DNA from 3 places in the Gilliamella apis genome. Region 2 is predicted to be linked to each of the others. Evidence: riboswitches for the same ligand, from Rfam matches in the RefSeq annotation. Region 2 holds a riboswitch; each other region holds the start of a gene.

Region 1 (11,107 bases), 420 kb from region 2:
TATTTTACCGAGATGGCAGCCAAACAAAACTTAGTCGCCATATCCATGTGCCAATCTGATCCAATGGCAGTTCCATATGGTGGCGCTGAAGAATTTTTTGGTACCAATCCTATTGCATTTGCTGCTCCCACCAATAACGAGCGAATTGTCTCATTCGATATGGCAACCACAGTTCAAGCTTGGGGAAAAGTATTATATGCTAGATCCAAAGGTGCCCAAATTCCAGCTACATGGGCGGTTGATGAATTAGGTGAGCCTACTACTGATCCATATAAAGTAAATGCACTATTACCGATTGCCGATGCTAAAGGTTATGGATTAATGATGATGGTTGATGTACTTTCTGGCATATTACTTGGCTTACCATTTGGTAAAAATGTTTCATCCATGTATGCTGATTTATCCAAAGGGCGTGACCTTGGCCATCTGCATATTGTTATCAATCCTGAATATTTTATTGGCCTTGATATATTTAAACAATGTATGTCTACTATGCTAGACCAACTAAAACAAACTAAACCAGCCAAAGGTAATAGTGAAGTTTTCTTCCCGGGAGAACGAAGCAAAAAACGTGAAGCCGATTATCAAAAAAATGGTATAAAAATTGTTGATGATATTTATAACTATTTAATTAGCGATGATATTCACTATAATCGATATGATCATAAAAATAAATTTGCGGAATAGTATCGAGGTTAAAAACCCCCTCTCCTCAAATTTTTTTATTCGGTGAGTTTCGGACGTTTTGTTGTTTGGTAGCTAGTTCTATACGGCGATTACGTCCGAGCAAAGCGGGTTGGCGCAACCCGCTTTACCATCTCCCGCGGCGACCTCGCAAGTGGTCACGATGTGACTGCCTTCCGCCTTCGTTCGCTCTTAACGCACCGGCTGTGATTTGTTCCTGACAAAACACAGCCTTGTCAAACTTCCCTGTTTGCCATGCTAACCTCACTCAGTTGTCAGCTCGTTGCTAAGGTCGCTAAATAAAACTCACCAAACTGATTGGCAAACAATAAACTTTTATGTTTAGTGTGAGCTGATTTAATAACTAAGTGGTCCTGACACTAATTATTAGCAATAGATAAAAGATAATTAGTTTGTAAAAACATCATAAATAGTTATTAGTAAAAATATATTTTAGAAGTAATTGAGATAGTTTTTGATCTTTAGTTTAAGCCAGTTAACTAAACTTGCATATTTCTGCTTTCTAGTTTAATTTAACAACACAAATTTTTTTATATTTCGAGACTAAACATGACAATATCATTTAAAGAGCAGCAACAACGAATCAATTTTGTTAAACAATTTTTTGCCGAGCAATTAGCAAATAATCTATCATTAATTGAAGTTCAAGCACCAATATTGAGTCAAATTGGTGATGGCGTTCAAGATAATTTGTCAGGTACCGAAAAAGCCGTTCAAGTTAATATTAAAAGTATTCCTAATGCACAATTCGAAGTTGTTCATTCACTAGCTAAATGGAAACGTAAAACGTTAAGTCAGCACAATTTTCCTGTTGGTGAAGGCATTTATACAAATATGAAAGCTCTGCGCCCAGATGAAGATAAACTTTCGCCTATTCACTCTGTTTATGTTGATCAATGGGATTGGGAAAAAGTGATTCGTCCCGAAGATCGCAATTTAGCTTATTTAAAACAAACGGTTGAAAAAATTTATAGTGCAATTAAAGCGACTGAAAAAGCAGTCTCTGAAAAATATCATCTATCACGTTTTTTACCCGAAACAATTACCTTTATGGATAGTGAACAACTGTTAAAACGTTATCCAAATTTATCACCGAAAGAGCGTGAAAATGCAATTACCAAAGAGTTAGGCGCCGTATTTTTAATTGGTATTGGTGGTGAATTATCAAATAACGAAAAACATGATGTACGTGCTCCTGATTATGATGATTGGAGTAGTGATAATGAAATGGGTTCAAAAGGCTTAAATGGTGACATTTTAGTTTGGAATCCTGTTTTAAATAGTGGTTTTGAAATCTCGTCTATGGGAATCCGTGTCGATCCAGAAACCTTAAAACGACAATTAAAACTGACGAATAATGAAGATCGCCTCCAATATGCGTGGCATAAAGCATTAGCTAATGGTGATTTTTTACAAACAATTGGTGGTGGAATTGGCCAATCACGATTAACCATGTTACTTTTACAGCAACAACATATTGGCCAAGTACAAGCAAGCGTTTGGGACGATGCCACCAAACGAGATTATTCAAAACTACTTTAGTTTAAACATTGTTTAAATATAGTTCAAATTCAGCATACTTTACCCAGAGTGGTAAAGTATGCTTATTATTTAAATACTTTTATCTAATCCCATTTGCCAGAAACCAGTTTCAAGTTTAGTTGCTTGCCTGAATAATTTTGTTAAATGTTCAATATGACTAGCATCCAAATTTACTAAGCGCTGATCAATCAACGCAATTTCATTTTGCATTGTTTGTTGGAATTCCTTACTTGCATACATGTTAACCCAACTGTTATATCTATTGTTGTTAGCATCATACCAATGTTGTTTGGTTAGCCAATCAGCAATCATACCGTAACCAATTAAACAAGGCGCTAATACAATATGCAAATCTAATATATCCCCATGTAATCCGACATCCAATACATAACCCGTATATTCACTATTTGCTTTGGCTTCAGTTAATAGGTTAAGTTCGTTCTCAGTTATTTGCCACTTTTTACAATATTCAATATGTAAGTCTAGTTCAACTTCAACAATTGCTTTCAAGCTATTTAAAGATTGTTTGATTTCAACCAGATCATGACTTTTATACACTGCTAATCCCCATGCTCGGGAAAAATTGATAAGGAAAAGATAATCTTGTTTTAAGTAGTGTTGAAAGCAGGCAATATCTAATGTACCTTTACCTAATTGTTGAATAAACTCATGTTGAATATAGTTATCCCAATCACTTTGGCATGATTCAATAAGTGAATAAAATGACGACATGACGACTCCTTTTTATAAAAATTAGTAATTAAGGAGTACAACAGACTTGCAGAAAAGCGTGTTTTATACTCCCTTCGTCGGTACTAACCGAATCAGGTTCAACGGGTATAATCTCAGCCTAAGGCACCCCGGATAAATACAGATGAATAATAGCTCAGAAAATAACTAACAATTTTTGTAAAAATAATAGTTTATTAACCGTTACTATTTATTCAAATGTTCTTCATTAACTAACCGATAGATCTTCTATAACTGTAGCTAATAATCAGTGATTATTCTGTCTTCGAGTCAATTTGCTGATTATCTTCTAAAGATGGCGCAACTATTTCTTGTTGAGAAGATTTCTCTAATTCAGCTTTTTCGGCTTGCTGATTAGAATTTGAAGGTTCTTGTTGTTTTGCTTCAGTTGTTACTGAATTATCTTGTGAACGAATATATACAATCTTTTGTTGACCTCGGTCACACGATCCGACAATTTTACCAGCAACGCCTTGCTCAGCTTGTTCTGATGGAACTAAATTTAATTGAAAACTGTTTTCATCAACACCATTGTTTTTGATTTTCTCAGCGATACTGGCACTAATTTCTTCACAATTAGAAGCAGCAGCAACCATTGGAAGACCTAACAATAAAACCATGACTAACTTTTTCATACCCTTTCCTATAAATTATAAATAATAAGTTTGTTGCATTGTAAAACGATTGATAAAACTGTCCATATTGTTATAAGCAATATGATAAATAAATTTTATCAATTTATTAATGAAGTTAGCGCAAGATTCTAACCGATTAATCTTGCTTATGCTGGCTTTCAAGTACTTTCAATTTATCTAAAACCCAACAGCGAATATCGGCTAGTTCAGTTTCAGACAATCGATTAACAAAATCTCTTTTTTCATGAAGTTGTTTACGATCTTCATCAGTCAAAACAACCCCTTTTAAATTTAATAATACTTCTTTACGGTACATAGAATAAATAAAATCTTTTATCAAATCGTCAGAAAGATTAATGTTAGTCATTTTGATTTCCTTATTTTATATCTTTAACGCTCATACGATTAAGTCGACATCTAAATTAATAACATCACCACTTAATATAAAAGAGTATTAAAAAATAAACTCTGTTTAATAAACAGCCGGATCTCCAATATAATCGAATCGCAAATAGATGACAATGATTGAATCAAATAACACAAACTAAAACTTTTTCATTTATTCAAAACTAACTTGTGAATTATTCACTTAATTATTTGATAAGTATTTAACAAACCTGTTGATAACTCTATAACAAATTGATATTTATGAATTTAACCTCAAGGTTAAAATTTAATCTGCAATATAAAAACCTATTTTTGAAAATAAATACTCTATATTTGTCAACAGAAATCATCTAACAATTTGATAAAATTTTGATAAAAAAATACAGCATAAGGTTTAAATTATGCTGTATTGAAATAATACAAAGAAGTATAACAATATATTTACAATGCCGTAAAAAACGCAATCAAACCAAACAAAACACCAGGGGAATTAGCTATAGCAATCGGCCAATCTTTTTTAGGTTGTAATAATCCATAACAAACCCATAATGAACAGTTAATTGCTGCTGCTAATGGTTGAGTTGGATTGGTTTTAAAACCATGAAGATTGTCGATAATTTGTGGGATATATGACACATACATGCCTAATGATGCAATCGTTGCAACGACGCCTAAATAATGGAAAGCTTTAGGGGAAAGATTCAAGATCAACCTGCCTGCTTAAATGTGAATGGAGAAATTAATCTATCATAGATAATCAGCGAGTTAAACCTTGTCCTACCTAGCTTTTAGACAATTTTATGTAAATAAAATGATAAAAAATAACTGGCAAAATTAGTAATATTTTGAAAATAAAAAATAAAAAAATTTACTTTGGTTTGCCAAATTGCTTTGCTGAATTTTTTTGCTTTTATATTATCGTTAAGCTTAAGAAGCAATGTACAAAAACTGATTACGACATTAGCAGTATTAACAACTGAGTAAGGTTAGCATGACAAACATGGATGTTTGACAAGGCTGTGTTTTGTCAGGAACAAATAACAGTTCAGCAGGAAATTTGCGCCTAAAACAGGGAGATGACGATAAATAGTCACTTATCTAGAGGTATTTAGGTCTAAATATAAACCCAAATGCCTCAAAAAAGCGCGGTTAGGAATTTAGTCTAAGTAAAGCTTTACCGTACAAAGGCCACAATAAAAATCAAAGTGTTTTATACATATGGTAATTTATTAGGACCTGATTTTTTCTATATATTTTGTTAGCTCGCTTTATTATAAAACCCCATTTTTGGAAAATTGGCATGGCCACTTTTGATGCATCTACACTTAATTGTGAAAAATTTTTCTGGTGGGCCAAATCGAGCACATGGTTATAGAGTTTTCTAGCTACGCCTCGTTTTTGAAAGTCAGGATGCACGTAAAAACAGTCTATGTAACCATCATCTTTAAGTTCAATAAATCCCGCAAGGCGTGAGCCAAAGATAGCTATCCAAGGCTGAGTGTTATCTAAACGTTTTAGCCACATCTGATAATCTGGTGGTGTTGGGCACCATGCTTCTTGCTCTGCTTTGCTATAAATATCGGTATCAATAGCATGAATAGTCGAATGAAACAAATCGCATATTTCAATGGCATAGAGTGAAGAGTATGCTTTTATTTCAATTTTAGATGTAGAATTATCCAATGTGTTTCCTATTTTCATTATGATTTACTTCAACAACTTCATTATCGCCAACATTGACAAGACTGGCTGTAGTTGGTAAAGAGGGTTTGCGCAAACCCTCTTTGCTCGGACGTAATCGCCATACAGAACTAGTCATAATATAATAAAACGTCCGCAACTAAAACAACTAAGGTGGTTAATTAGTTATAAAAGACGAGTTTGTTTGGTCTCTTTGCCAAGCAATAATATTGCTAAAATAGCAACCAGAATTGATAAACTAAATAGCGCAAATATCATGCTTACACCAACTTGGTTAGCCATTAAGAATCCAACCATTAATGGACCTAATATGCCACCAATTCGACCAATAGATGCAGCCATACCAGCACCGGTAGCACGAATATTGGTGCTATATTGTTCTGGTGTATAAGCATACATTGCTCCCCATGCTCCTAAATTGAAAAATGATAATAATGCTCCACTGATAAGCAATTGGTTAATTGAGTCAGCAATATCAAATAAATAAGCACTGATTAAAGTACCCAATAAATATGCTATTAATACCCATTTACGCCCTACTCGTTCAATCAACCACGCAACTGTGAAATAGCCGGGTAATTGGGCTAAGGTCATCATGAGAATATAACCAAAGCTTTTTACCATATCAAAGCCTTTAAGCATCATTACGCTTGGTAACCATAAGAACATGCCATAGTATGAAAATACTACACAAAACCATACTATCCATAACATTATCGTTTGACGTCGGAATGAGTTTGATAATAGTGATTGTATTTTTTTGATAACTGGCTCTGTTTGAGCATGGCTATTTTGATGTTGATACGATTGTGAGTCTGGTAAATTAAAGCGTAAGTAAAGCGCGTAAAAAGCCGGTATTGCACATAATATCATTGCGCCACGCCAACCAACTGCAGGCAGAGGAATTAGAAAATAAGCAATTAGCGCAGCTAAAATCCAACCTACAGCCCAAAAGCTTTCACCACAATGCGCCCACGTACTTCAGGCTCAACACTTTCACTAACTAGCGTCGATGCAACAGGTAATTCACCACCTAGCCCCATACCAATGAAGAATCGTAAAACTAATAAACTACCTAATCCCCAAGCAAAAGCACTTAAGCCACTGGCAATACTAAACATTAATAAAGTGAATAGAAAAGCTGATTTGCGACCTTTTTTATCAGCATAAATACCAAATAAAAAGGCACCAACAGCCATACCAATTGAATTAACACTACCAATCCAACCAAGTTGTGATGGTGTTAATCCCCAATCTTGCTTTAAAGCAGCTAATATAAAAGATAATAATCCAACATCCATTGCATCAAAAAGCCAGCCAGTGCCGGCAATAAGCAATAATTTATTGGTAGATAATAATGCGGTTTTAGAACTTTCCATAATCAATAATTTAACGCAGATTTTAGTATGTGTGATCAAAGCAAATTTTTTTCAAAATGTCCATAACTTAATCGGATAGAACCCACCTTATCGCCAAAGTCAGTACCTTGCGAAACAATAATATGTTTTGACAACAATTGATTTAATATTGTCAGTTCTTGTGCAGCATTATTAACTGGTAAATGAGCATATAAATGAAAACCTCCGGTTGGGACTCGGTAAATAACATCACCATTAAAATAATCATCAAGCCAATCCATTAATTGATTAGCTTTATTCTGCAATTGTTGGCGGAGCCATTTTTGATGTGTTTGATAATGGTGACTTAAATATTCCTCAGCTAATAGTTGCGGTAAAATACTTAAGCCAGAGTCAATATGATGCCGGATATTGGCTAATTTTTCGATAATTTCACTTGGTGCTATCATCCAACCAATACGTATATTACGGCCGATATATTTGGATAAAGATCCTAAATAGACCACTTGATTACTTACATCAAATTTTTTAATCGGTAAAATATTGGTCTTTTCATCAAAAGCTAATCCACTATAGGCATCATCTTCAACAATACCAATACATTGTTTTCGACAAAATGCCAGTACCTGCTTCTTGCGCTGATTACTCATCACACAACCAATTGGATTTTGAAAGATAGGATTTAGAAATAACCATTTTATTTGTCGCTCTAAGGTAACTTTTTGTAAACTCTCTAAAGTAATACCCTCTTCATCACATTCAATACCGTATAAACGCAATCCTGCAGCTTGAAATAATGGTAATGAATAAAAATATGATGGTGATTCAATACCTATCGCATCGCCAGGTTTTAATAATCCTTGGGTAATCAAAAAAAGAGATTGTTGAGTGCCTGAGGTAATAAGAATTTGTTCGGTATCAACCACCATAGCAAATTGTTTCTTCATATAATGCGCAATTTGCTGCTTAAGCGAAGGAAGCCCTAATTGCAACATGTCGCTTTTCTTTTCGTAAGCAACCATTTCATGGGAAGTAATATTGGGTAATATTAATTTTGGGATCATATTAGTGGGCAAGTCACCATTAGCTAAATCACAAATATGATCCATTTGCTGACGAACCTGTGTCACTTTTTGGTGATATACATTTTGACGATGATGATAAAAATTGGCTGGCAATCGCCAATTAATAGTCGAATAAGCTTGCAGCCCCCACTTTTGTTCATTAACAAAAGTCCCACAGCCCTGCTTTCGCACTAATATACCTCGTTCAGTCAAACTATCTAGCGCATGCACAATAGTTGAACGGTTAACTTGTAGATCTTTGGCTAAATTACGCTCAGATGGTAATCGTTCACCGGCTATTAATACTCCTTGTTCGATATAGTTCTCAATCAATTGCGTGACTTTTTTAAATAATGCGCCATTAAAAAGGCTCAATTTTTGTTTATTCCACATCTTTTATTTTTTAAGTTTTCTAGAACTTATTACCTTAAAAGCAAAATTGGATGGGTTAATTATAGTCCAATTGGCTGTTTATTGCAGTGATTTAATTTTGAATAATAGTCCTGACATTAGACAAATAACATTAATTAATCAGGAGTAGCAATGAAACAACATACCGGTACACAAACTGTAAAACGTGGAATGGCACAAATGCAAAAAGGCGGCGTGATAATGGATGTCGTCAATGCCGAACAAGCAAAAATCGCTGAACAAGCGGGTGCCGTAGCTGTTATGGCTTTAGAGCGTGTTCCTTCCGATATTCGTGCTGCTGGTGGCGTCGCAAGAATGGCCGATCCGACCATTGTTGAAGAAGTAATGAAAGCAGTAACAATTCCTGTTATGGCTAAAGCAAGAATTGGCCATATTGTTGAAGCACGTATTTTAGAATCAATGGGTGTGGATTATATTGATGAAAGCGAAGTGTTGACTCCTGCCGATGAACAATATCACTTATTGAAAGATGAATTCACTGTGCCTTTTGTCTGTGGCTCTCGAGATTTGGGAGAAGCATTACGCCGAATTGGTGAAGGTGCATCTATGTTACGAACCAAAGGTGAGCCAGGAACAGGCAACATTGTTGAAGCAGTTAGACACATGCGTCGTGTCAATGAACAAATTCGTTTAGTCGTTGGCAAATCTAAGGATGAACTTATGACATTTGCTAAAGAAATTGGCGCACCATATGAATTAGTATTACAAATTAAACAACTTGGTAAATTACCTGTCGTTAACTTTGCTGCCGGTGGTGTGGCCACGCCAGCTGATGCTGCATTAATGATGCAACTTGGTGCTGATGGTGTATTTGTCGGTTCAGGTATTTTTAAATCACAAAATCCAGAAAAATTTGCCAAAGCGATTGTTCAAGCAACAACTTATTTTGATGATTATCCAAGATTAGCTGAATTATCCAAAGGATTGGGTGAAGCAATGAAAGGGATCGAAATCAGTAAATTAACTGAATCAGAAAGAATGCAAGATCGAGGCTGGTAATGACAACAATTGCCAACGTAAAAGCTAATAAAATCATTGGGGTGCTTAATTTACAAGGTGCCGTAACCGAACATTTAAACATGCTTGCTAGCATTGATTTTGTGAGTCCTATTGCAGTTAAAAAAAACGAACAATTGCGTCAACTTGATGGCTTAATTATTCCGGGAGGAGAATCAACAGCAATAAGTCGTTTAATTAGACAAAATGATTTATTTGAACCAATCCAAGCGTTTGCTAAACAAGGTAAAGGTATTTTTGGAACCTGTGCTGGATTAGTACTTTGTGGCACTGAAACGAGTCATAATGAGGTTGAACAACTAGGATTAATAGATATTCTTGTTGAAAGAAATGGCTTTGGGCGACAAATAAATAGCTTCGAAACACTGTTAGATATTGCACCTATCGGTCAGCAAATTCCAGCGGTATTTATTCGTGCCCCCTATATTGCCAAAGCAGGTAAACAAGTAAAACAACTCACTTCTGTTGATAATCATTGTGTAATGGCGGAACAAGATAATATTTTGGTATGTTCATTCCACCCAGAACTAACTACTGATAACCGCATAATGCGCTATTTTGTTGAAAAATGTTAATGCTTAAAATATAGTCCATTTTTAAACTATAAAAATGGCAAATTTTAGTAATATTTGATTATTGGCACTAATTATTAGTGCCATTTTTTTGTTTTAAAAACCTCGTTCCTCAAATTTTTTATTCGGTGAATTTCGGACGTTTTACTGTTTTGTGGCTAGTTTTATACGGTGATTACGTCCGAGTAAAGAGGGTTTGCGCGAACCCTCTTTACCAACTCTCGCGGCGACCACGCAAGTGGTCACGATGTGACTGCCTTCCACCTTCGTTCGCTGTTAACGCACCGGCTGTGATTTGTTCCTGACAAACAACAGCCTTGTCAAACATCCCTGTTTGCCATGCTAACCTCACTCAGTTGTCAGCACATTGCTCATGTCGCTAAATGAAGCACTCCAATCTGATTTGCTAGAAATAAACTTTTATATTTAGAGCTAACTGATCTTAGTTTTAAAGCCAATTTCAGTGAAATTGAGGCTAGATTTAGGCTTTTAAAAACCCTCTCCTCAACTTTTTTGTTTATTTAGTTTCGGACGTTTTGTTGTTTGGTGATTAGTTCTATACGGCGATTACGTTCGAGCAAAGAGGGTTTGCGCGAACCCTCTTTACCAACTCTCGCGGCGACCACGCAAGTGGTCACGATGTGACTGCCTTCCACCTTCGTTCGCTGTTAACGCACCGGCTGTGATTTGTTCCTGACAAACAACAGCCTTGTCAAACATCCCTGTTTGCCATGCTAACCTCACTCAGTTGTCAGCACATTGCTAATGTCGCTTAGATGAAGTATTCCAGTCTGATTTGCTAGAAATAAACTTTTATGTTCAGAGCTAGCTGATTTTAGTTTTATAACCAATGTCAGTGAAATTGTGGCTAGATTTAGGCTTTAAAAACCCCGTTCCTCAAATTTTTGTGCTTTTGTTGAATTATGCTGATCATTTAGCTATCT
Region 2 (11,107 bases):
AACGAGAGATATTCATTTCTCATCGGTTTTTTCTATTTGAGTATTAATCAGATGCAATTATTAGAATGAGATAAATTACCTTAGTTTATTCCTATCAATAAACAGTCTCGTCAAGCTGAGCACTGTTGTTTAACTGCATAGGGTTTCAATTTATTAATGACTAAAATGCATGACCGATTGATTAGCTAAGGAGATATCAATACTGAAGTAGTAGCAACAGAGCAAAAGTTAGCATCAACAAAACTAAAACTATTATTTATGTAAACATAAGAACCAGAAGCATATAAAAGTGAAAATAGTAGTAGATCTAGTGCAACTATAGTTTGCGATATAGATGATATTGCTACAACTATTGCTCGCAGTAAAAATGAGAGTGAAAAATAGCTATAAAGATATTAGGAACTATGATGAATATAGAAATATCAGTAGGTTATGGTGATAAACCTGTTTCTAGTTATAATTTGGATTAAAAAGGCAATAGATATTAAACCTAATAAGAGTTAATCAAAATGTTAAAAGCGTAGCTACAGGAGAAGGAATATCAGATGGTTATGTTTATATGTGGAGTAAGGAGTTTTACTCACGGTAAAAGATAATTTGTGTCACAGTAATTTGCACTGTTAGGTAGTGGGTGGATATGTACATTCATTACAATTCAATAAAAAGATCTTTTACCAGCATAATTAGTTGGTAACAAAAGAGATTCACAGTTAGGAACTGGAAAAAGAAATATAGCTGAATAAAACTAGCCTCGTAGTATAGCGCTACACTCGAAAGCATTATTTCTACTTTTGTTGGAAATAGTGTACAAGATAATATTGAGAAAATAATCATGAAAAAAAATAAGAAATATTTAGTATTATTAAATTATTTAATCTTTTTACCTTTCATGGGATTTTTATTAATTATTATAATGCGCTTGCTCATCTCATTAATATTGTTGATTAAATATGATATAGCTTTTGAATTTGGTATTCATGATATATGTTTAGCTGGTAAAGCAGCTTGTATTTGGTTTCCTTTAGCATTAGGTGTTTGGTGTTATGAATGCTTCCATTACGGAATTAAAATTTTTGGCAAATAATATTATCTCAGTTTAACAACTGGGATTTTTTTATTATAACGAGTAATTAATACTATAACTTTCATCCCAATCATGATAATTAGCTGTGTAACATGGATGATGTATTTAACTTAATCTTGGTAAGTCTATTAAAATTAGGTTAATTTATTTTTTAAGTAGGCTTGGTTTTCGTTTGTTTTGGCGTAATATAAGGATCAAATTTTATTTAATTAATGGCAATAGCTAGCAAATTTGTTTTATTTAAAGAATAATCTGATTTTGCTTTTTGTTGGCATTGATAGTTTACCGATAAATGATTAAATAACAAAAGGGGTTAATGATGAAATTAATAGTTGATAATATGAGTTGCCAACATTGTGTTAAAACCATTACTAAAGCAATTAATGATATTGATCCTAAAGCAAAAGTTACTGTTGATTTAGCTAAGCATGAAGTTGATATTGACGGAGGTACTATCTCGCAAGAAGCGGCAATTGCGGCAATTAATGAAGCGGGATTTGAGTTTGTCGGTATTGCTTATTAATAGTATTTAGCGTTATTAAATTTTAGACGATTATGATTATCGGCCTAAAGTTTAGAGAGTATTTTTATCAAATCATCTATTAACAGTTTTTGTATACTTCATCGACTTGGATTGTTGATGAAGTATATCTATGTGTCAATTTAGTATATCCTTCACCTAAAAAACATTTGCTCGTCTTTCGTATTTATAAAAAGTGAATTCAGGTTGATATTTATAGCTTATAAAAAAAAACTATTACCAAACATTTTAGTATTAAGTGGCTCATCAAAATTTAGTTAGTTCACAGTTATATTTAAGCAGCAATTAATCAAAATCTTTATCAAGTTCATTTTCGTTAATACAAAAATTTTTTTCTTTCTGAGAACATTGACGAGAAATTTTAAAAGATTGTCCTTCAACACCTCTAAAAGACTCATATTCTTTATAAGTACAGGTTGAATTCGTTAAAGTATAGTTGCTGTTTTCTGCTTTGAATCGATAAGTTTCATTTAAAATAACTGCAGAATAGTTATTTATTTCGCAAATTTTTTTCCTTTTTGCTATTTTTTTTTGGGGATCAAAATCGATGTAACGACCATCTAAATTGAGATAAATAAACTCTTTTTTCTTCTCATCATAAGAATAGTACCGATAAATGATAGGTCCATCTTCCATATCATCAACGGCTCTGGCGATATAAAAATCATTATAATTACCATCAAAATTGTAGTCTATTTCTATGCCATTGTGATCAAAAAAATCTGGTGCAAAACGATAGCTATCATCTATATGGTTAACTGCACCTACTGAATATTCACCCAAAAAGTCAAATCCTTGCAAATTATCTATAGTCTGAAATAATTGGTCATTTTTTTTACTATAAATATTTAAACCTGTTGGTTTCAATCCTTGACCTTTTTTATAGGAAAGTATCAATTTAAAATAAAAATCATCTGTCGATCTTTTTTGTAATAACTCTATATTGTTAATTTCTTCATTCTTAATAGGAAAAGAGAGATAATCATAATCATGAAAATCTAAATCGACATCATATTTATCAATATTTGCTTTAAAATAGTCAGATTCAATTCCTGATATTAACCAGTCGATTCCTTGTAAATTAGTTATAGTTTGAAGTAATTGACCACTTTTCTTACTATAAATATTTATACTAGTTGGTTTCAATCCTTGACCTTTTTTATAGGAAAGTATCATTTTAAAATAAAAATCATCTGTCGATCTTTTTTGTAATAACTCTATATTGTTAATTTCTTCATTCTCAATAAGAATATCGAGATCACCGCCATCTTTAAAATTTAATTCAACATCATATTTATCAATGTTCGCCTTAAGAACATCTAAGTCAATTGCTAAAACTAAACAAGGGAAAAACAAAACAACTGAGATAAGATATTTTATACAAATCATATTATAACCAACTAATTCCATTTAATGTTTTTAATATTATTTTTTTAATCCTATTTATATCTTAAATTAATTCATATCAAAAATTAATTTAAAATGATTTAAAAATATATTATTTCTTATCAAATATAACTTATTGAGCAATTTTTCTAACCATATTTTTAATTACTATTTTGGATAACCATTTGTAGAAAAATAAATATTTAATTATTCAATGTAAAAATTTGCAGTTACCACCATTGATAAAAATGGTGAGTAGGTCCAATTCCCTTACCAATTTTTAAACTATCTGCATGCTCAATAGCCCCTTGTAGGTAGTTTTTAGCATGTTTTATTGCATCTTCTAAATGATGTTTCGGTAATAAGGCTGCAATTGCCGCAGAGAGGGTACAACCTGTACCATGGGTATTTCTCGTTGCGATCCTTGGTGATGTCATTCTGATGATGTTGTTGCGAGTGATTAAATAATCAGGGCTTTCTTGACTTGGCAAATGTCCGCCTTTCATTAATACTGCCTGACAACCTAATTTAAGTAATTCATACCCCTGTTGTTGCATTTGCTCTTCGTTTTTTGCCTCACTACAATCAAGTAATGCAGCAGCTTCAGGTAGATTTGGGGTAATAATTGTGGCTAATGGTAATAATAGATCTCGAATAGCAGAAATGGCATCAGCTTTTAACAATGGATGTCCGCCTTTAGCAATCATTACGGTATCAAGCACAATATTGGCAATAGGGTTATCGTTTAATAGTTGAGCAACCGAAGTAACAATCTCTTTATTCATTAGCATGCCAATTTTAACACTATCAATGTAGATATCTTGATACAGCGTATTAAACTGTGCTTCAATAAATTGAGAGGGAATGGCATGTACACCATTAACGCCTTGCGTACTTTGTGCGGTTAATGCGGTGATCACTGACATACCATAAGCACCAAGTGCTGAAAATGCTTTTAAGTCAGCTTGAATACCTGCGCCACCACTAGGGTCACTGCCCGCTATTGTTAATGCAACTGTTGTCATGATTTGGTTTCCTATTTTGCTTGTTTTATTTTACTGATTAGGTCTGATGTAGCTTTGGCAAGATTAGCTTGTCCACATATTGCCGACACAACGGCAATACCTTCAATGCCAGTTTGGATTACTTCGGTTAAATTATTCACGCCGATACCACCGATCGCTACGGCAGGGCATTGTTTCGCTTTAACCAGTTCTTTCAATTGAGCAATGCCAGTCGCAGCTGCGGCATCCTTTTTGGTTGCAGTTGGATAGATAGGCCCTATGCCAAGATAATCAACTAAATGCCAAGGAACATTCTCTAGTTGTGATTGATTTGAAACTGAAAGTCCTAACCATTTGTCTGTGCCAATTAAGCGTCGAGTAACGTCGACCGGTAGATCGCTTTGTCCTATATGCACACCATCGGCATCAATGGCTAAAGCAATATCAACATGGTCATTGATAAATAGTGGAACTTGGGTACGACTTAACACTTCTTTGAGCGCTTGTGCGGCGTCATACCAATTTTTACCAGAGTATTCTTGTTCTGAACGTAGTTGCACGGCGGTAACACCATTCTCAACGGCAATTTTGGTGGTAGTGACCATGCCATCGATACCGCCACATAATAACGGATCGAGGACTAAATAGAGAGTTAAATCAAGTTGCTTTTTCATCAAATATCCTTATTGGTAATTTTGCTTAAATAGGGAAAGTTGGTCAATTATTGCCATAGCAAAAGTGCCTAAACCTGATTGTTTGTTAGCGAGTTCACCAGCTTTTTTCATCATAAAACAAGCTGTTGCGGTAGCGGTTAAACGATTACTAGTGGTTGCAATAAATGCTGCTACCATCGCAGATAACGAACAGCCGGTGCCGGTTACTCTAGTTAAAGCGATATCGCCACCGGCAATACTATAAATTTGTTGACCATCTGTGACATAGTCTATCTCACCTGTTATTGCGACAATGGTTTGATATTTTTGTGCTAATAGTATTGCTGCATTTAATGCAGAATCGGTAGAATCAAGTCCATCAGGCCCTTTCGATGATGATTGTTGACCACTCAATGCGAGAATTTCAGAGGCATTTCCTCGAATAACACTCGGTCTAAAAGTTATCAATTGTTTGGCAATTTCAGTGCGATATTTAAGTGCCGCACCAACCGCTACAGGATCCAGTACCCATGGTGTCTGTGTTTGTTCAGCTTTTGCTGCAGCTAACAACATACTATTTGCGCTGTGCTCATCAATGGTACCAATATTAATTAATAAGCTACTGGCAATAGTTACAAAGTCCTCAACTTCTTGTTTCGCAACGACCATTGCTGGTGAAGCACCAATGGCTAATAAGACATTGGCGGTAAAATTCTGTACAACATCATTGGTAATGCAATGGACTAACGGTCGTTGTTGTTTAACTTGCTCAATAAAGGGAATGGCATCATTGTTTTGGAATAACTGAATGGTAGACATATTCTTTCCTTATTTATTATTGATATTAAGGGAAGAATGTGTCAAAACGAATAATTAAGACGAAGACTTCCCTACGCTGGTATTAGCCAGATCAGGTTCAACGGGTAAAATCTCAGTTTTTTGTAGTAACAAAAAACACCCCGAGTCAAAAAACAATTAATAAAAACAGTTTAATTATGTACTGAGTTTATATTTTATACAAGCTATTGTAATAATCTTTCGATATCGCTAATAGATCGTCTATCTGGTAAGAAGATGATTAAGTGATCACCATCTTCGATCATTAAATCGGTATTAACAATAATCACATCTTCACCACGCACCACAGCACCAATAGTTGCCCCTGAAGGTAATTTTAGACTGTTAATATTTTTACCTACTAGTTTAGAATTTTCAGTATCACCACGAACAATCACTTCGACAATTTCTGATTCACCTTGCCGTAGTGAGACAACTTTTACCACGCCATTTTGTCTTACATGACTGAGTAATTCTGAAATAGTGGCATGTTGTGGTGAAATGGCAATATCAATCACGCTATCGTTAATTAACTCTAAATAAGCTTGTCGTTGAATAAGTACGATGACTTTTTTTGCTCCCATCCTTTTGGCAAGCATTGATGACATAATATTTGATTCATCATCACTCGTCACTGCAACAAAAAGGTCGGTAAGTTCGACTTGTTCTTGCGATAATAGCTCTTGATCCGATGATTCACCATGTAATACGGTAGTATTAACTAACTGCTCGGCAATTAGTTCTGCTTTTTCGGCATTACGTTCAATCAATTTAACTTGATAATCGTTTTCTAATCGCTTAGCTAAAGCAACAGCAATGCCGCCACCGCCACTAATGATTATTCGTTTATAAGGCTTTTCTAACCGTTGTAATTCACTGGTTACCGCTTTGATGTTAAGCGGTGGGGTAATAAAGTAAACCATATCCCCAGCTTCAATCAAGGTTGAACCAATCGGACGAATAAAACGATTTTTACGATAAATAGCTACCACGCGAGCTTCGACATGAGGTAAATGTTCTTTTAGCTCTGATAATTCACTACCCACCAATGCACCACCGTAGTAAGCTGTGACGGCAACTAAGCAGACTCGATTATCATAAAATGAGGCAAATTGTAGTGCGCCAGGAGATTGCACTAGTTGGCTGATATGATTGGTGATTAGATTTTCTGGGGCAATAATATGATCGATGTTAATACAATCTTTATTAAAAAACGAGTATCTTTCATCATTATATTCAGGCGCCCGAATTCGTGCCACTTTTTGAGGGATATTGAACATTACATGCCCAATTTGACAAGCCATCATATTGACTTCATCAGAATTGGTAACAGCGACTAACATGTCGGCAGATTCTGCACCAGCACTTTCTAATACTTGTGGATAAGATGATTTTCCACAAATAACTTGTAAATCAAAACGTTCTTGCAATGATTGCAATTTGTCATGATCTTCATCTACAACTGTCACATCGTTCTGTTTTTCGGTAACCAGATATTCGGCAAGAGCACTACCTGTTTGACCTGCACCAAGAATGATAATTTTCATAACTAACCTATGATAATCAAAAAGGCTTCAACGGCATTTATCATTAATAAAAACGATAATGCTTTTAGTCATTAAAGCCAATTGATATTGTTTAGCGTTAATTGCAATCTAGTTTTACGGTTAACTATACAAAACCGATTGCGTCATAAACTTTTTTCAACGTTGGCTCTGCTTTTGCACGAGCTTTTTGTGCACCTTCTTGCATAATTGTCAGAAGATAATTTTCATCATCACGATACTGATGATATTTCGCTTGTAAACCAGTTAACATATCAATAACTTGATTTGCGACCTCGGTTTTTAGATGGCCATACATTTTACCTTCGAATTCTTTCTCAAGTTCAGCAATAGGTTTACCCGTAATACCGGTTAAGATATCTAACAGATTTGATACCCCCGCTTTGTTTTTTAAATCATAACGTACGACTGGTGGTTCATCAGAATCGGTCATTGCCCGTTTAATTTTCTTCTCGACATCTTTTGGATTTTCAAGTAACCCAATAACATTATTGCGATTTTCATCTGATTTAGACATTTTTTTGCTTGGATCTTGTAACGACATAACCCGTGCGCCAACTTTAGCAATAAATGGTTCAGGAACAGTGAAGATATCGCCATAAAGGGCATTAAAACGCATAGCAATATCGCGAGAAAGTTCAAGATGTTGTTTTTGATCATCACCAACAGGAACTAAATTAGCTTGATATAACAAAATATCGGCAGCCATTAACACTGGATAATCAAAAAGCCCGGCATTTATATTTTCTGAATGACGAGAAGATTTATCTTTAAATTGTGTCATACGACTAAGTTCACCAAAATAGGTATAACAGTTTAATGCCCAACCTAATTCAGCATGTGCAGGCACATGGGATTGCACAAAAATAGTACTTTTTTGTGGATCAATACCACAGGCTAGATAAAGTGCTAATGTATCAAGTGTTGCTTTACGTAACTTATTAGGATCTTGGCGTACCGTGATCGCATGTTGATTGACGATACAATAAACGCAATCATATTCATTTTGTAAAGACACCCAATTCTTTAAAGCACCTAAATAGTTGCCTAATGTTAGTTCTCCTGATGGCTGAGCGCCACTAAATACAATTGGTTTACTCATAATTTATTCCTAATTTTAACTTATTATTTTTTTGCATCAGCTTTTGGCTGAGGTAGTAGGGTTAATATATCTTGAAAATCATCAAATAAAAAATCGGGTTCACTTGTTGCAATTGATTCGCCATAATTATAACCATAACTTAACGCAACAGTAGGGCAATTAGCATTTTTGGCAGCGGTAATATCATTTTTCGAATCACCAACAAATAATAACTGATCATTGTATAATCCAAATGTTGCCATGACTTGATAAAGCGGAGCAGGGTGTGGTTTTAATTTAATTACATCACCACCGCCGAGTACTAATGAAAAATACTCTTTGATACCTAATGAGCTTAGTAATCCCGGTAAAAATTGTGCCGGTTTATTAGTTACAAGAGCTAAAGGGTAATGATTTTCATAAAGAGCTTTTAAGGTCTGTTTTACATGAGGAAACAGTGTTGTCTGTTCATCCATAACCTTATCATAATGCTGACTAAATATTTGTTTAGCTTCAGCAAAATATTCTTTTGACGGATTAATATCAATAGCTTTGAAAACGCGTTCAAGCATCACATCAATACCATTACCTACCCAGTTTTTAACTTGTTCATTGGTAACTGTTGGTAAGTTTAGATCTGCCAACATTTTCTGGGTTGCTAAAGCAAGTCCAGGTACGCTATCTACTAATGTTCCATCTAAATCAAAAGCGATAGCTTGAATATCATCTAATTTAGCCATGTTTTACTCCTGCTAACTCTTTACGCATTGCATCAATTACCGTTTTATAGTCAGGTTGACCAAATATCGCTGAGCCAGCAACAAACATATCGGCTCCTGCCTTGGCAATTTCAGCTATATTATCTACTTTTACACCGCCATCAATTTCTAGGCGAATATTTTTACCTGAATCAATAATGCGTTGTTTAACTTGCTGCAACTTTTTAAGCGTTGCTGGGATGAATGATTGACCACCAAAACCTGGGTTAACACCCATCAATAAAATAATATCAACTTTATCCATCACATAGTCTAAATGGTCAAGTGGTGTTGCCGGATTAAGCACAATACCGGCACTGCAACCATGATCTTTAATTAATTGTAATGAACGATCTAGATGAATTGTCGCTTCAGGATGAATAGATATGTTTGTTGCTCCAGCTTTGGCAAAAGAGGTAATTAGCTCTTCAACTGGAGAAACCATTAGATGGACATCAATTGGCGCACTAATTCCATAGTCTCGCAGTGCCTTACAAAACATACTACCCATGGTTAAATTGGGAACAAAATGATTATCCATCACATCGAAATGGACAACATCCGCTCCTGCATCTAATACTTTTTGGGTATCTTCACCAAGACGAGCGAAATCGGCGGATAGTATTGATGGTGCAATAATAAATTCATTCATAACATACCTCTACTCATAAACACCTTATACTTAAAAATAGCTTAGGATTTTTGGTACAAGGCCAATATTTCATCAATTTTTTTGCGTCCTTCGCCAGCGCAGCTAATTGAGCGCCGCATTTCTGCTCGGTAAAGATGGCGCGCTTTACTATATAACGTTCTGGTATAGTGAGTATCATGATTTGATACCAGAACTGGAATCTCTTTTTTATAGGCAATTTGCTCCGCTAATTGTGACAACCTTTGATGTTCATCAAACCCAAAATTATTAGAATAGTAGGCGGTAAAACCTGCTGTTTCATTAGGTGATAAATAAGGTGGATCACAATAAATAACTGAGTTACGTTTCGCCATTTTCATCGCTTTATGATAAGGCGTACAGACAAACTCAGCATTTTGTGCCTTTTTGGCAAAGAAATAGAGTTCCCTTTCCGGGAAATAAATAGTCTTGTAACGGCCAAATGGCACATTAAATAAACCACTATTATTATAACGACATAGGCCGTTGTAACAGTGACGATTTAAATAGACAAATAAAAGCGATCGCAAATATTGATCTTTACTATAATTAAACACATCACGTAGTTGATAAAATGCTTCAGCCTGATTATTTTGATCATTAAATAGTAATTTAAGATCATTAATGAACTGCTCCGGATTGGATTGTAATAACTTAAATAGTGCAATTAGATCATGATTGATATCAGCTAAAATATAACTTTTGAAGTTAGTATTTAAAAAAACGGAACCAGCGCCTACAAAGGGCTCAATGAGTTGTTCACCTTCCGGTAGATACCGTTTTATAGTGTCTACAAGCTCATATTTTCCTCCAGCCCACTTTAAAAAGGCTCGTCGCTTCTTCAACGGAAACTCCTATTTTGTCATTGGTAGGATATATGAACGATATCCTTTACTATTTTGCCGATTTTTCTTTATTAATCGTTGCGCCAGATTTAACCCAAGGTTTATCTTTTTGTAGTGCATCAGGCAAAGACTTGATTGCTTTTTTAGCTTCAGCAGCAGAATCATACGTACCATTAACTAAAATAAACCATTTGGCATTATTCTTCTTAGTTTCATAAATTTGGTAATTAGTTAGATTATGTTCTTTTACTAATTTTTTTAAACCTTCAAGCGAAGTTGATGCACTAAGTTGAATTGAAAACTGATTACTCTTTATTTTGTCAACTTTAGTCAGGTTATTATTTGCTTTAGATTCAACCTTGTTCGGCGAGGTTGGTCTATTATTCACATTATTATGCGATAAATTATTATCCTGATGAGTATTCTGGTCAATCTGTGACTCAGGTTTACTCTCTGGTAAAGGTTGACTGTTGGCTCCATTACCATTATTACCGGTCAATTCGCTACTGTTTTGTTGTTCATTAACATCGGTAATTGGTGCCGGCGCCATAGGCGCTGGTACCGTACTAGATGCTTGACCTTGAGTTGTATCTGTTGCAACGTCATTGGCTTGCGTTGTTATGGTTGGTTCAGGTTCTTGCGTCGTCGAAACACCGCTAACTTCAGGTGGAGTTAGTGGGGTA
Region 3 (11,107 bases), 1.0 Mb from region 2:
TAATCGCTAGCGCCGACGCCCGCCGATCGCGCATTTTCAATGGCTCACGGCGGGCTATTGCCTTTTCGTTTGCAAAGATCTCTTCATGACAATGTCGCTGAAACCACAAACTATAACTTTCACGATTATAAGCATACGGATAACTTACCCCAAATTCAGTGATATTAACGTTAGATAGCCGTTTTGCTAGTGGCTAGTGTATTCAGTGGAAATGCACAGGTCGTTATCGATTTGTTTTTAAGTGTTTTTAATTTTATTACCCGTACTTTAAATGAATAACCTAGCAATTCAGTTAATATATACACGCCTTGATTATATGCACGTAAAAACACCCCTTCTTTAAATCATAAAACACCTTCAAATTGTGATTGTTCTTCTAATTTTTGAATAAAATTCATTACTACCCTTTTTATTTGTAACAATTATACTAAAACTTTCTAATAGTAATATTAAGTTAAATATGTATTTATTCTTTGTAGACCGCTCGTAAAGACTGATTTTTTCCCAAACTTGTATTTGTCCTATCCATGCGTCAGCAGCAAACCGATCAGATAAGCCTGCAGCTATATCTGATGATACTGCATATTGATCTCTTGTATAAAACCAAAGTAATCCACTGTCCGGCTAGTCAGAATCGGGATAGCTATATTTAATTGACATCCCCGATTCACTAAATAATCCTCCATCAATATGACGCCAATAACGACCTCCATCCGAAAAAGATGGTTTTATGAGGAATAATTTATAAATAAAAGTTTCAAATGATAAGTACTTTTAACTAAAATCCATATTTTCGAAAATGCATTAACTATTAGACACTTAACCGACTGTTTAATAACGTATTTCACTCCATGTATCAAAATCATCTACGAGAATTATCACCAAAATTCATCCACATTGTATTTTATTAATATTATTCTCTTATTGAATACATACGCCTCTTAGTTGTTGAGCGTAGGCCCAAACACCTATTTGCCCAATCCAAGCATCAATGGCAAATCTATCAAATAGATGGTTATTATCACCATAAGGACCTAGATACTTGTCTTTAGAGTAAAACCAAAAGTAATGTGTGAACCAATTTGAATCAGGATAAGTTTCCTTGCTTGTCATTCCCCACTCACTCAAAAGTCCTTGTCCTATATCACGTGTAAAAGCATCCCATTTATAAGGATATTTAATCCAAGAAGCAGGGGCATTCGGCGAATTAGACATTTCGGATCGAGTAGGCAATTTAGACTCCCCTCCGCACATATTAACGACTTGCTGATAAGTATAAACTTTATCAATTTGTCCCTGAGGTAAAGCCCATATACCGGTTAAATTGAAAGTATAATTTTGTTCAGGAATTTGTTCATCATGTTTAAATTTTGCAGTTATTGTGACAGGACCTATCGGCTTTTTAATCAACATAACATAACCTTGTTTATCAACCGTAATACTATCATTTGGCGTTGCCGAAAACGTATATTCAAAATCATCTTGATGACCTGTCATAATTAATTGAAATTTTGCTCCTGGAAAGCCTGTGGTAGGGAAATGAGGAGAAGCTGACACTTTAAAACCATTAACTGGATCAAAAACATTCGCATTATAACCACCACCGCAATAGCTATCCCTTTCTCGGCTATTATCATAATTCCAACCTCTTGTCTCTCTAAGATCTACAAAATTTTCATCCATAGATAATTCAAATTCATGCTCAGCATAACCAGATAAAAGACAATCAAGACTTCCTTGATATGGTACTGGTCTAACACTTCCCCAAACATATTGTGGATACAGTATCATTCCATAAGGTTTAGCATAACAGATTTCAGGTTTAGCCATAATTTTATATTTTTGAGTGATATCAACATATTCGCTTTCATTAGGAACACCATATTCGGAATAGGTTTTTACTTTCGTTGTAATAGTTAAAGTTAACGGCATGGAAATGTCACTAGCACAACCAATTATTTTTTCATTATTTTCGATTTTTATCCCTTTATTATCAAACCAACTATAGGTTGTTTTTTCTACGGTGAACGGAGTGTTATTGCGAATGCCATCACCATCGGTATCATCATAATTAGCCGTCACATCTAAATCATTCATTGCATAATCTTTAATAATAAAGTCCTTAATTGTTAAATTACCATCAAACTGATTGATTTGTGTGTCACTTAAGTTATTGGTATTTGAACTATATAAAACACCATTAACAGTAAAACCATGTTTTTTCGATGCCCCTTCAATACCGACAACTTTCGGTTTATTACCAATAATGACATTTATACTATGTGCTGTAAGTGCTAGGCTTTTTTGACTGACGCCTAAAAAGCATAAAATAAATAAAATATAAATAAACGGTTTAACCAGAGATAAACAAACGGATAATAATGAAGAATTTGTTAAAGAAAAAATACAACACATTGTATTTGCTATCAAATCTCCACCAGGTGAAAGCTGAACTAAACAGCGTTTTGTTTTTTTTGTTCTTTGACTAAATTGATATGGACTAAGACTAGATATTAACTTGGATTTTCTGTGAAAATATAAATTATCGTGAAAAAGTAAACTTGGATTGAGGTAATTAGCTGTAATTAAATTATAGGTTGAGCAGGTTTGGTGTTTGGTGTTTGGTGTTTGGTGTTTTAAATTATAATGCATATTCGACATCCTGTCAATTAACTTTATGTTTAATTTGATATTTTATCTTCAATTGTTAGTTTGATTAACTAAATAATGATCGATAATCCTACTGAAAATTGTTTAAAATTATAAAGACATAAAAAAACCTCGCAACCACTTTTTGAGGCTAAATTGTTAAATTTTGTAAATATTATTAGTAAGATAACCAGCTAAATCACAGTTTTTAATTATTTAAAAAACTCTCCTCAACTTTTTCAACTTAAAATCCTAACTTTCAATACCTAATAACTCCGCTATCTTTTGATTTTCATTAAGCTGATTTGGAGCTGCATTAAAAATAATTTTTCCATTATCAATAACGAGGCAACGTGAGAAGTGGTGAAGAGAATCATCCAAATAATGCGAGACCATCATTAAAGTAAGGTTGAATTCGCTACAAACTTGATTAACAAGAGCTAGCATTTCAAAACGTAATGCTTGGTCAAGCGCAGAAAATGGTTCATCAAGGAGTAAAATTGGACGATGTTGTATTAAACAGCGTGCCAGTGCAACACGTTGCCGTTGACCTCCTGAAAGTTGTTCGGGATAACGTTGGTTAAAGCCTTCCAATCCGACACGCACTAATATGTCACCAATTATTGTCTGTTCTGCTCGGCTAAGTTTTAATAATGGTTTAATACCTAACGCTATATTTTGTTCTACGGTAAGATGGCTGAATAAATTATTGTTTTGGAATAGCATCGATACGGGTCGTTTACCCGGTAAAGTGGTAGTAACATTTTGCTGATTGAGAATGATTTGTCCGCCATTGGGAAAAATGAATCCGGCTATTAAACTGAGTAATGTACTTTTGCCTGCACCGCTTGGGCCAACAATGACCACTCTTTCTTTAGCGGCAATATTAAGCACAAAGTGCATGTTGAAGTTATCATATTGATACTCAGTTTTTTGAAGTTCGATCATAATCCATAACAACCAATAAGCTAAATGATAAAATTAATAAAATTGCCGCTGTTACTATACTTTCTTTGTAATGATAATGCGATATCTGTTGATATAAATAATAAGGTAAAGTGGTGACTGACTGCCCACCAAATAAGGCAATTACACCAAAATCGCCCAATGACAATATGCCAGCAAATGCAAAACTCATTAATATTATTCTTCTTAATCCTCTAAAATCAATTAAATAAAAGTGAGTTAAACCATTGATATTCAGTGATTGGGTGAGTCGCCAATATCGAGCGGTAATATCATACATTGGTACGGCAAGATTTTTTATAATAAATGGTAACGCCATCAATCCATTACAAACCATCATCAATAAGCAGATAAAAATGGCATTATTACTATAGTCAAATAGTAATAAAAATAATCCTGATGCCAATACCATACTTGGTATGGCTAGAATAAGTGATGCAATTAATAATAGTCCATTACTCAATCGAGGTTGTCTATTTATCAGTAATCGACTATTGGTCCAAAGTAATAGTAACCCCAGTATCATGGCAATAATTGATGAACCAAAAGCAATAATGATTGAAAAAAGTAAAGCTTGCTGTAATGAAAAGGTCAACAATGAGAATTGAAAGAAATAGATACCTTGAAACAGGATAGTCAGCATAGGTAACAATATAAATAATCCACCGATCAAAATTAGCACTGAACTAACAATTTTTAATCCTTTGGGTAAAGGTAAACGATAGTCTGTTTGAGTAAAGTTTACCGTTAATTTTTTATCGATTCTGTTTATCTTTTGCATTAATCCAATGAAGGCAATACAACAAACTAATTGTAGACAGGCAAGTAATGCTGCTTGTAACAGTTCAAAATCACGAATTGCTTGATAAATAGCAACTTCAAGCGTGGTATATTTAGGCCCTCCACCTAGTGCTAACACAATGGCGAAACTTGAAAAACATAACATAAAAATTAATGCCGCCATAGGTAATATTTGTCTACGCAGTAATGGCCATTCAATAATTTTAAAAAAGGTTACATTAGTAAAATTTAATTGTGCAGCTAAATGTTTTTGTTCAATAGGTACGCTTTGTAAGGTTTGATAAAATAGACAGCAGGCATAAGGGAAATTCAGGAATACATGCGCCAATAAAATGCCTTGTAAACCATAAATTGAAAATGAGAATGGTATGTGTAATATTTGGCAGATATTTGATAATAAACCTTGTCGCCCGTAAACCGATAGTAAACCAGTCACAACAACTAGTGTTGGTAAGATAAAGGTAATAGGCATCATTTTCAATAACAAGTTTTTACCTTTAAAATCCACTAAAGATAATGCTTTAGCCATTAATATGGCTGTGATTAGTGATAATAATGTCGACAATACAGCTTGGTAAAAAGTTATCCATATAATGTGCAATATGTAACTATCAAAATAGATGCTTAAATTTCCTGACTGCAAGGCAAATTTCCAGATAGCGAGAAGTGCTGAACTTAATATGATTAAAATTAAACTAGCAGCACTAATACCTGGTAATAATGATCTGAATTTTAACATTAATAATACTTAACTATTTACTTATTGCTGACTGCCACTCACGAATCCAGCCTTTTTGATGTTTTTCAACCTCTTCCGGTGTAAATTCTAGCGATTTATCAATGGTATTAATTTGCTTATAAGCATCGGGTAGATCCGTTTTAATTATTGGATACATCACATTTTTTTCAGCAAATTGTCGTTGTATCTCGGGTGTTAGTAAGTAACGTAAAAATTGTCGAGCTAAATCGACTTCTTGGCTATATTTAATGATGCCAGCCACTTCGACTTGGCGATAGTGACCTTCATCAAAAATCGCGGCTGCGTAGCTATGATTATTTTCATTAATAATATGTGCTATCGGCGATGTGCTATAACTTAATACCAAATCAGCCTCATCTTTTAAGAACATACCATAAGCTTCACTCCAACCCTTGGTTACTGTGACCGTATGTTTAGCCACTTGTTGCCATGCATTTGCCACCTCGTCACCATAGACCTTTTTCATCCAAAACAAAAAACCTAATCCTGGAGTACTGGTTCTAGGATCTTGATAAATGATTTTCCAATTAGCTTTGTTTTCGATCAATTCATGTAATGAATGAGGAGGATTTTTAATTTTATCTTGATTATAGATAAAAGCGAAATAGCCAAAATCATAAGGAATAAAACTATCATCCCACCAATCGGTATTGAGATTATCGGGTTTACTAATTTGATGCGGAATTAAGATATCCGCTTGCTTGGCTTGTGCTAATAGGTTGTTATCTAATCCTAAAATAACATCAGCATTTGTTTTGTCGCCTTCGAGGCGAATCCGATTTAAAACAGATACGCCATCTCCCAATGTGACAACATCAAGTTGGCAATGACATTGCGCTTCGAAGCCTTTTTTAATTGTTTCACCCGGCCCCCACTGTGACATAAATGAATTGTAACTATAAACGGTTAGAGTTGGTTGTTGTGCATTAGCTAGATGACTAAATAGTGAAAATGAAAATATAACAGATAGTAAAAAGTTTTTACGAAACATTTTGCCTCCAAAGTAATGTGTAAAAGACAAAAGGTTTGAGCAGATATAATAACTCAAATCCCTCCGCTGGTATTATCCAGTTCAGGTTCGACGAGTTATGTCAGTTTTTCTGACACTCTCAGCCCTTCAGGGCACCCCGTTGAGAACGATGAGTAGTTTAGTGGTAGCAAATAGAATTGTAAACAGGCGATGTGTTGATAAATACAAATTTAGACAAATTAAAACAAGGTAAGATTACAGGCAATCAGTGACAATTGTTGTGTTTGTCGGTATTATATGCCTCATTTTATGATTATTGATTAGGTACAATGTGAACATTCAACAACTATTAACGCAACGAGTTTCGCAAGCAATGATTATGGCTGGTGCAGATAAAAACTGTGATGCTTTAATCAAGCAATCAGCCAAAGTTCAATTTGGTGACTATCAAGCAAATGGTATCATGGCTACCGCTAAAAAATTGGGTATGCCACCACGCGCATTGGCAGAAAAAGTATTACAACATCTGGATATTGAAGATATTGCCGATAAAGTAGAAATTGCTGGACCGGGTTTTATTAATATCTTTTTAAAAAATAGTTGGATTGCCGAGCAGAACGAAGTAGCATTAAGTAGCGATAAATTGAATATCACCTTACCGGCTAAACCACAAACTATTGTGGTTGATTACTCAGCACCAAACGTAGCAAAAGAGATGCATGTTGGTCATTTACGCTCAACGATTATTGGTGATGCGAGTGTTAGAGTCTTAAATTTTCTTGGTCACAATGTGATTCGAGCTAATCACGTTGGTGATTGGGGAACTCAATTTGGTATGTTAATCGCTTACCTTGAAAAAATGCAAAATGAACAGGCCAACGATATGGATCTATCGGATCTAGAATCTTTTTATCGTGCAGCCAAAAAACATTATGACGAAGATGAGGTCTTTGCTGAAAAAGCCCGTAATTATGTCGTTAAGCTTCAAGGTGGTGATGAGTATTGCCGTGACATGTGGCGAAAACTGGTTGATATTACCATGACGCAAAATATTGCCACATATAAACGACTCAATGTCACACTTTCACTAGAAGATACCATGGGTGAAAGTATCTATAACAGCATGCTACCGGGCATTGTTGCCGATCTTAAACAGAAAAAATTAGCCGTTGAAAGTGAAGGCGCTATTGTTGTGTTTTTAGATGAGTATAAAAATAAAGAAGGCGAACCAATGGGTGTTATCATCCAAAAACGAGATGGTGGTTATCTTTATGCAACAACCGATATTGCCTGTGCAAAATATCGTTATGAAACCTTACACGCGGATCGTATTTTATATTATACCGATTCACGCCAACACCAACATTTAGAACAAGTTTGGGCGATTGTGCATAAAGCAAAATATGTCCCAGAATCTTTAAAACTTGAACATCATATGTTCGGTATGATGTTAGGTAAAGATGGTAAACCATTTAAAACGCGTTCAGGTGATACCGTTAAACTAAATGATCTACTCGATGAAGCAACAGAGCGAGCAGCAACATTAATTAAAAGCAAAAATCCTGATCTTTCTGATGCCGAGCTTGCTCAAGTGGTTGATGCAGTTGCCATTGGTGCGGTTAAATATGCTGATCTATCCAAAAATAGAACAACTGATTATGTATTTGATTGGGATAATATGCTGTCATTTGAAGGCAATACAGCACCTTATTTACAGTATGCCTATACCCGTGTACTTTCAGTATTTAAAAAATCGAATATCAATGAAGACAATCTAGATGGTCATATCGATTTAGGAACTGAAAAGGAACGAGCGTTAGCAATTCGTTTGAATCAATTTGATGAAACAATCACAACTGTTGCCGCAGAAGGTACCCCACATGTTCTTTGTGCGTATCTGTATGATATCGCTACCCTATTTTCAAGTTTTTATGAACACTGCCCAATTTTGGCCGCGGAAAATGAAAGTTTAAAAGTTAGCAGATTGAAACTGGCCTCATTAACAGCCAAAACGCTTAAAACGGGTTTAGATATGCTTGGCATTAAAACCGTTGACAAAATGTAAGCTCATTTGCCACCGATATGATTAAATATCGGTGGTTTTGTTGGTGTTTAGTTATCCGCTTAGACATCAACCTGTTTAGCTATACAAATCGATAATCCATCAACATGCTTCTTAGCAAAATTAGCAAATTCAACAAAATGTGGCGTTGTATTATGTAAGTCAATCGCCTGCTGTGATTGCCACGTTTCTACTACTATATAAATATTGGGATTCTCAATACTTTGATTCAGCTCATAACGAACACAGCCGTGTTCAGCTCGACTACCGATAACTAATCGTTTAAATATCGGTCTAAATGCTTCATGATACTCTGGTTTTATCGTAATAGTGGCAATAATGTTTAGTTGTGACATATTTCACCCTTATAAGTAAATTTGTTTTGTAATGATTGAAATCCTACTGTTAAGAATAAACAGCTTTTTAATAATCATGCTAATCTCATTTTTTCGACCATTATACTTATTATTAAATAGTAAGTTAGGTATATGTAATTTAATAGTTTACTCTTTGAGATGATAAATAGACTTTTTTTTAGTTTGAAAAATCTAAAAAATAATACTTTAACCATTTCATTTATTTAAATATTTTCAAAATTAAAATACTTGATCTTAACAATGAATCCATTAAAATCTCTCCCACTTAGGAATAATAATAAAGTGTAAACTTCCATGACAACTTGTATTTTCATTACTATAAGAAATATCCTAACAGGTTTATTGTGATCCTCCTTTTTGGGGGATTTTTTTTATCCATTTTTAATTAAAACTTAATAGTAACCAAATTTTAGAGGCGCATTATGACCGATAATAAACAAATGTTATCAACTAGTCGAGATCAGAGCTTAAAAGCATATTTGATGAACAAAATTAAACAAAATGGTGGTTGGGTTAATTCACATATGCATGCTGATCGTGCTTTTACTATCTCTGTAGATAGTTTTGATGTCTACCAAAAACAGACTTTAATTGAAAAATGGGACACGCTTGATAAAGTGAAAGCAGCAATGACCGAAGATGATTATTATCGACATTTTAGCATGGCGGTTGAACGCATGATTGAACAAGGTGTTACTGCCATGGGTTCATTTGTTGATATTGATCCGATTGCCGAAGAGCGAGCAATTAGAGGAGCTCTGCGCGCTCGTGAAACATATAAAAACGATATTACGATTAAATTAGTCAATCAAACTCTTAAAGGAGTCATTGATAAAGAAGCCCGATACTGGTTTGATAAAGGTGCTGATTTAGTGGATATTATTGGTGGTTTGCCGCGTCGTGATGAGCGAGATCATGGTGAAGGCATGGGATTAAAACATTTAGATGTGTTAATGCAAACCGGTAAAACATTAGGCAAAATGGTACATGTCCATGTTGACCAATTTAACTCATCAGATGAAATCGAAACCGAGCAACTTACTGATAAAACCATTGAGCATGGTATGCATGGTCGCGTGGTGGCTATTCATAGTATTTCAATTACCGCTCATAGTTTGGAATATCGTCAAAAACTCTATCAAAAAATGAAAGAAGCTAAAATGATGGTAATTGCTTGCCCATTTGCTTGGATCGATAGCCCGCGCCGTGAAGAACATGGCCCTACCCGAAATTCATTAACGCCAGTCGATGAACTTGCTGCAGCTGGGATACCTGTTGCTATTGGGACTGATAACGTCAGTGATTATATGTTACCTTTTTCAACCGGTAATATGTGGGAGGAACTTAAATTATTGGTGACTGGATGCCGTTATACAGATTTAGATAATGTAGTTAATGTTGCTACACGAAATGGACGAATGGTTTTAGGTCTTGCATAATTATTTGATTAAAAATTTAACTGAGATTTAAATATTTTTAATAATAAAAATCCCACCTAGAGAATAACTGAGTGGGATTTTATTTATTGGTGATCATTTATAATTGATGAATTGCTGAAGAAACCCGAGAAAAGTAATTGCTAAGTCTTGATTTTATTTCATCTTCAGCTTGTTGTCTTAATTCACTTCTAGAATAATAATTACCATCTGTACGATCAAATTCATAACTAGGTTTATCACCAGTATAAGTATACTTAACTTGCCTTGAACTTTTTTCAGCTAAAAACTTGTCATAATAACCAATTAATCCAAATATATTTATGCTAAGGTTTAAACTATAATTATTTACTAATGTTTCAGTTCTTAAGTTATATTCTTTTTCACCATTCTTTTTAGTGTCATTTGTTACTGAACCGCCATCTTCAGAATATCGCTCATCTTCACTAAGATTAATAGTAATGTCACTATCACTGCTGTTGTAAACTAATATAATAGCATCATCATTTTTGAAATAATCTTCAACAAAATTAGAAAATGAATTTGCATTTCCTGTCACATATAGTCTTATTTTACCCTTGTTAGCATAGTCTCTTGCTTTTTGTTCCGAATCTCGATAATTACCATACTTTGCATAAGTATTCGCGGCATGTTGATAATTTGTTGCTGCTTGTCGATATTGATAACTCCGAGTCGCATTTTTAGCTATTTTTTCACCTTCAGAATAAGAATTAAACGCTTCTTGGCTGATCGCTTTTTTTTCATAGTAATGAGCTAATTTTTCAGTATCTTTGTAATGACCTAATGGCTTATAAATATCAATAATAGTTCTAAAACAAGCTACCGCTGCATTATAATCACCTCTGCGTATTTCCTGTTTAGCAAGATTGTATAATGTTTGTGCCACAAGTTGCCTATATTTAGTATCCGCATGAATATAGGCTTTTTCGATATTTTTATCGTAATATCTATCTAAAGATTTTTTATATAGCGCTGCTTTTTTTTCATAATCACCAGCAGAATTAGTTGGGATAGCATTTGCTTGTTGAGTATAAAAGTTAGCAATATTTTGTTTTAAACGTTCAC

Evidence for each region. Region 2 has a riboswitch for thiamine pyrophosphate ahead of thiM (hydroxyethylthiazole kinase). Riboswitches for the same ligand answer to the same signal wherever they lie in the genome.
Region 1: another riboswitch for thiamine pyrophosphate. It lies ahead of tenA (thiaminase II); the one in region 2 lies ahead of thiM (hydroxyethylthiazole kinase).
Region 3: another riboswitch for thiamine pyrophosphate. It lies ahead of thiB (thiamine ABC transporter substrate binding subunit); the one in region 2 lies ahead of thiM (hydroxyethylthiazole kinase).

The regions. Positions count from the first base shown of each region.
Region 1 covers NZ_CP132381.1:1,331,098-1,342,204, reverse strand. Annotated here, with positions in the region: gene allD (ureidoglycolate dehydrogenase) at 1-687, shown strand, start outside; gene RAM17_RS06135 (hypothetical protein) at 812-952, opposite strand; gene asnA (aspartate--ammonia ligase) at 1,255-2,247, shown strand; gene tenA (thiaminase II) at 2,317-2,979, opposite strand; TPP riboswitch at 3,031-3,120, opposite strand; gene RAM17_RS06120 (DUF1161 domain-containing protein) at 3,252-3,632, opposite strand; gene RAM17_RS06115 (hypothetical protein) at 3,769-3,999, opposite strand; gene RAM17_RS06110 (SemiSWEET family transporter) at 4,461-4,661, opposite strand; gene RAM17_RS06105 (GNAT family N-acetyltransferase) at 5,220-5,702, opposite strand; gene RAM17_RS06100 (hypothetical protein) at 5,695-5,838, opposite strand; partial or broken gene RAM17_RS06095 (MFS transporter) at 5,886-7,099, opposite strand; gene RAM17_RS06090 (aminotransferase-like domain-containing protein) at 7,135-8,535, opposite strand; gene pdxS (pyridoxal 5'-phosphate synthase lyase subunit PdxS) at 8,686-9,573, shown strand; gene pdxT (pyridoxal 5'-phosphate synthase glutaminase subunit PdxT) at 9,573-10,166, shown strand.
Region 2 covers NZ_CP132381.1:915,073-926,179, forward strand. Annotated here, with positions in the region: gene RAM17_RS04255 (hypothetical protein) at 1-47, shown strand, start outside; gene RAM17_RS04260 (hypothetical protein) at 833-1,084, shown strand; gene RAM17_RS04265 (heavy-metal-associated domain-containing protein) at 1,404-1,607, shown strand; gene RAM17_RS04270 (hypothetical protein) at 1,911-3,035, opposite strand; gene thiD (bifunctional hydroxymethylpyrimidine kinase/phosphomethylpyrimidine kinase) at 3,242-4,036, opposite strand; gene thiE (thiamine phosphate synthase) at 4,048-4,689, opposite strand; gene thiM (hydroxyethylthiazole kinase) at 4,699-5,478, opposite strand; TPP riboswitch at 5,539-5,640, opposite strand; gene trkA (Trk system potassium transporter TrkA) at 5,691-7,052, opposite strand; gene trpS (tryptophan--tRNA ligase) at 7,177-8,172, opposite strand; gene RAM17_RS04300 (phosphoglycolate phosphatase) at 8,196-8,891, opposite strand; gene rpe (ribulose-phosphate 3-epimerase) at 8,884-9,561, opposite strand; gene RAM17_RS04310 (Dam family site-specific DNA-(adenine-N6)-methyltransferase) at 9,603-10,424, opposite strand; gene RAM17_RS04315 (SPOR domain-containing protein) at 10,474-11,107, opposite strand, start outside.
Region 3 covers NZ_CP132381.1:1,927,616-1,938,722, forward strand. Annotated here, with positions in the region: gene RAM17_RS08875 (hypothetical protein) at 922-2,652, opposite strand; gene thiQ (thiamine ABC transporter ATP-binding protein ThiQ) at 2,902-3,597, opposite strand; gene thiP (thiamine/thiamine pyrophosphate ABC transporter permease) at 3,575-5,155, opposite strand; gene thiB (thiamine ABC transporter substrate binding subunit) at 5,169-6,167, opposite strand; TPP riboswitch at 6,208-6,316, opposite strand; gene argS (arginine--tRNA ligase) at 6,478-8,211, shown strand; gene RAM17_RS08900 (putative quinol monooxygenase) at 8,271-8,564, opposite strand; gene RAM17_RS08905 (amidohydrolase family protein) at 9,008-10,024, shown strand; gene RAM17_RS08910 (hypothetical protein) at 10,122-11,107, opposite strand, start outside.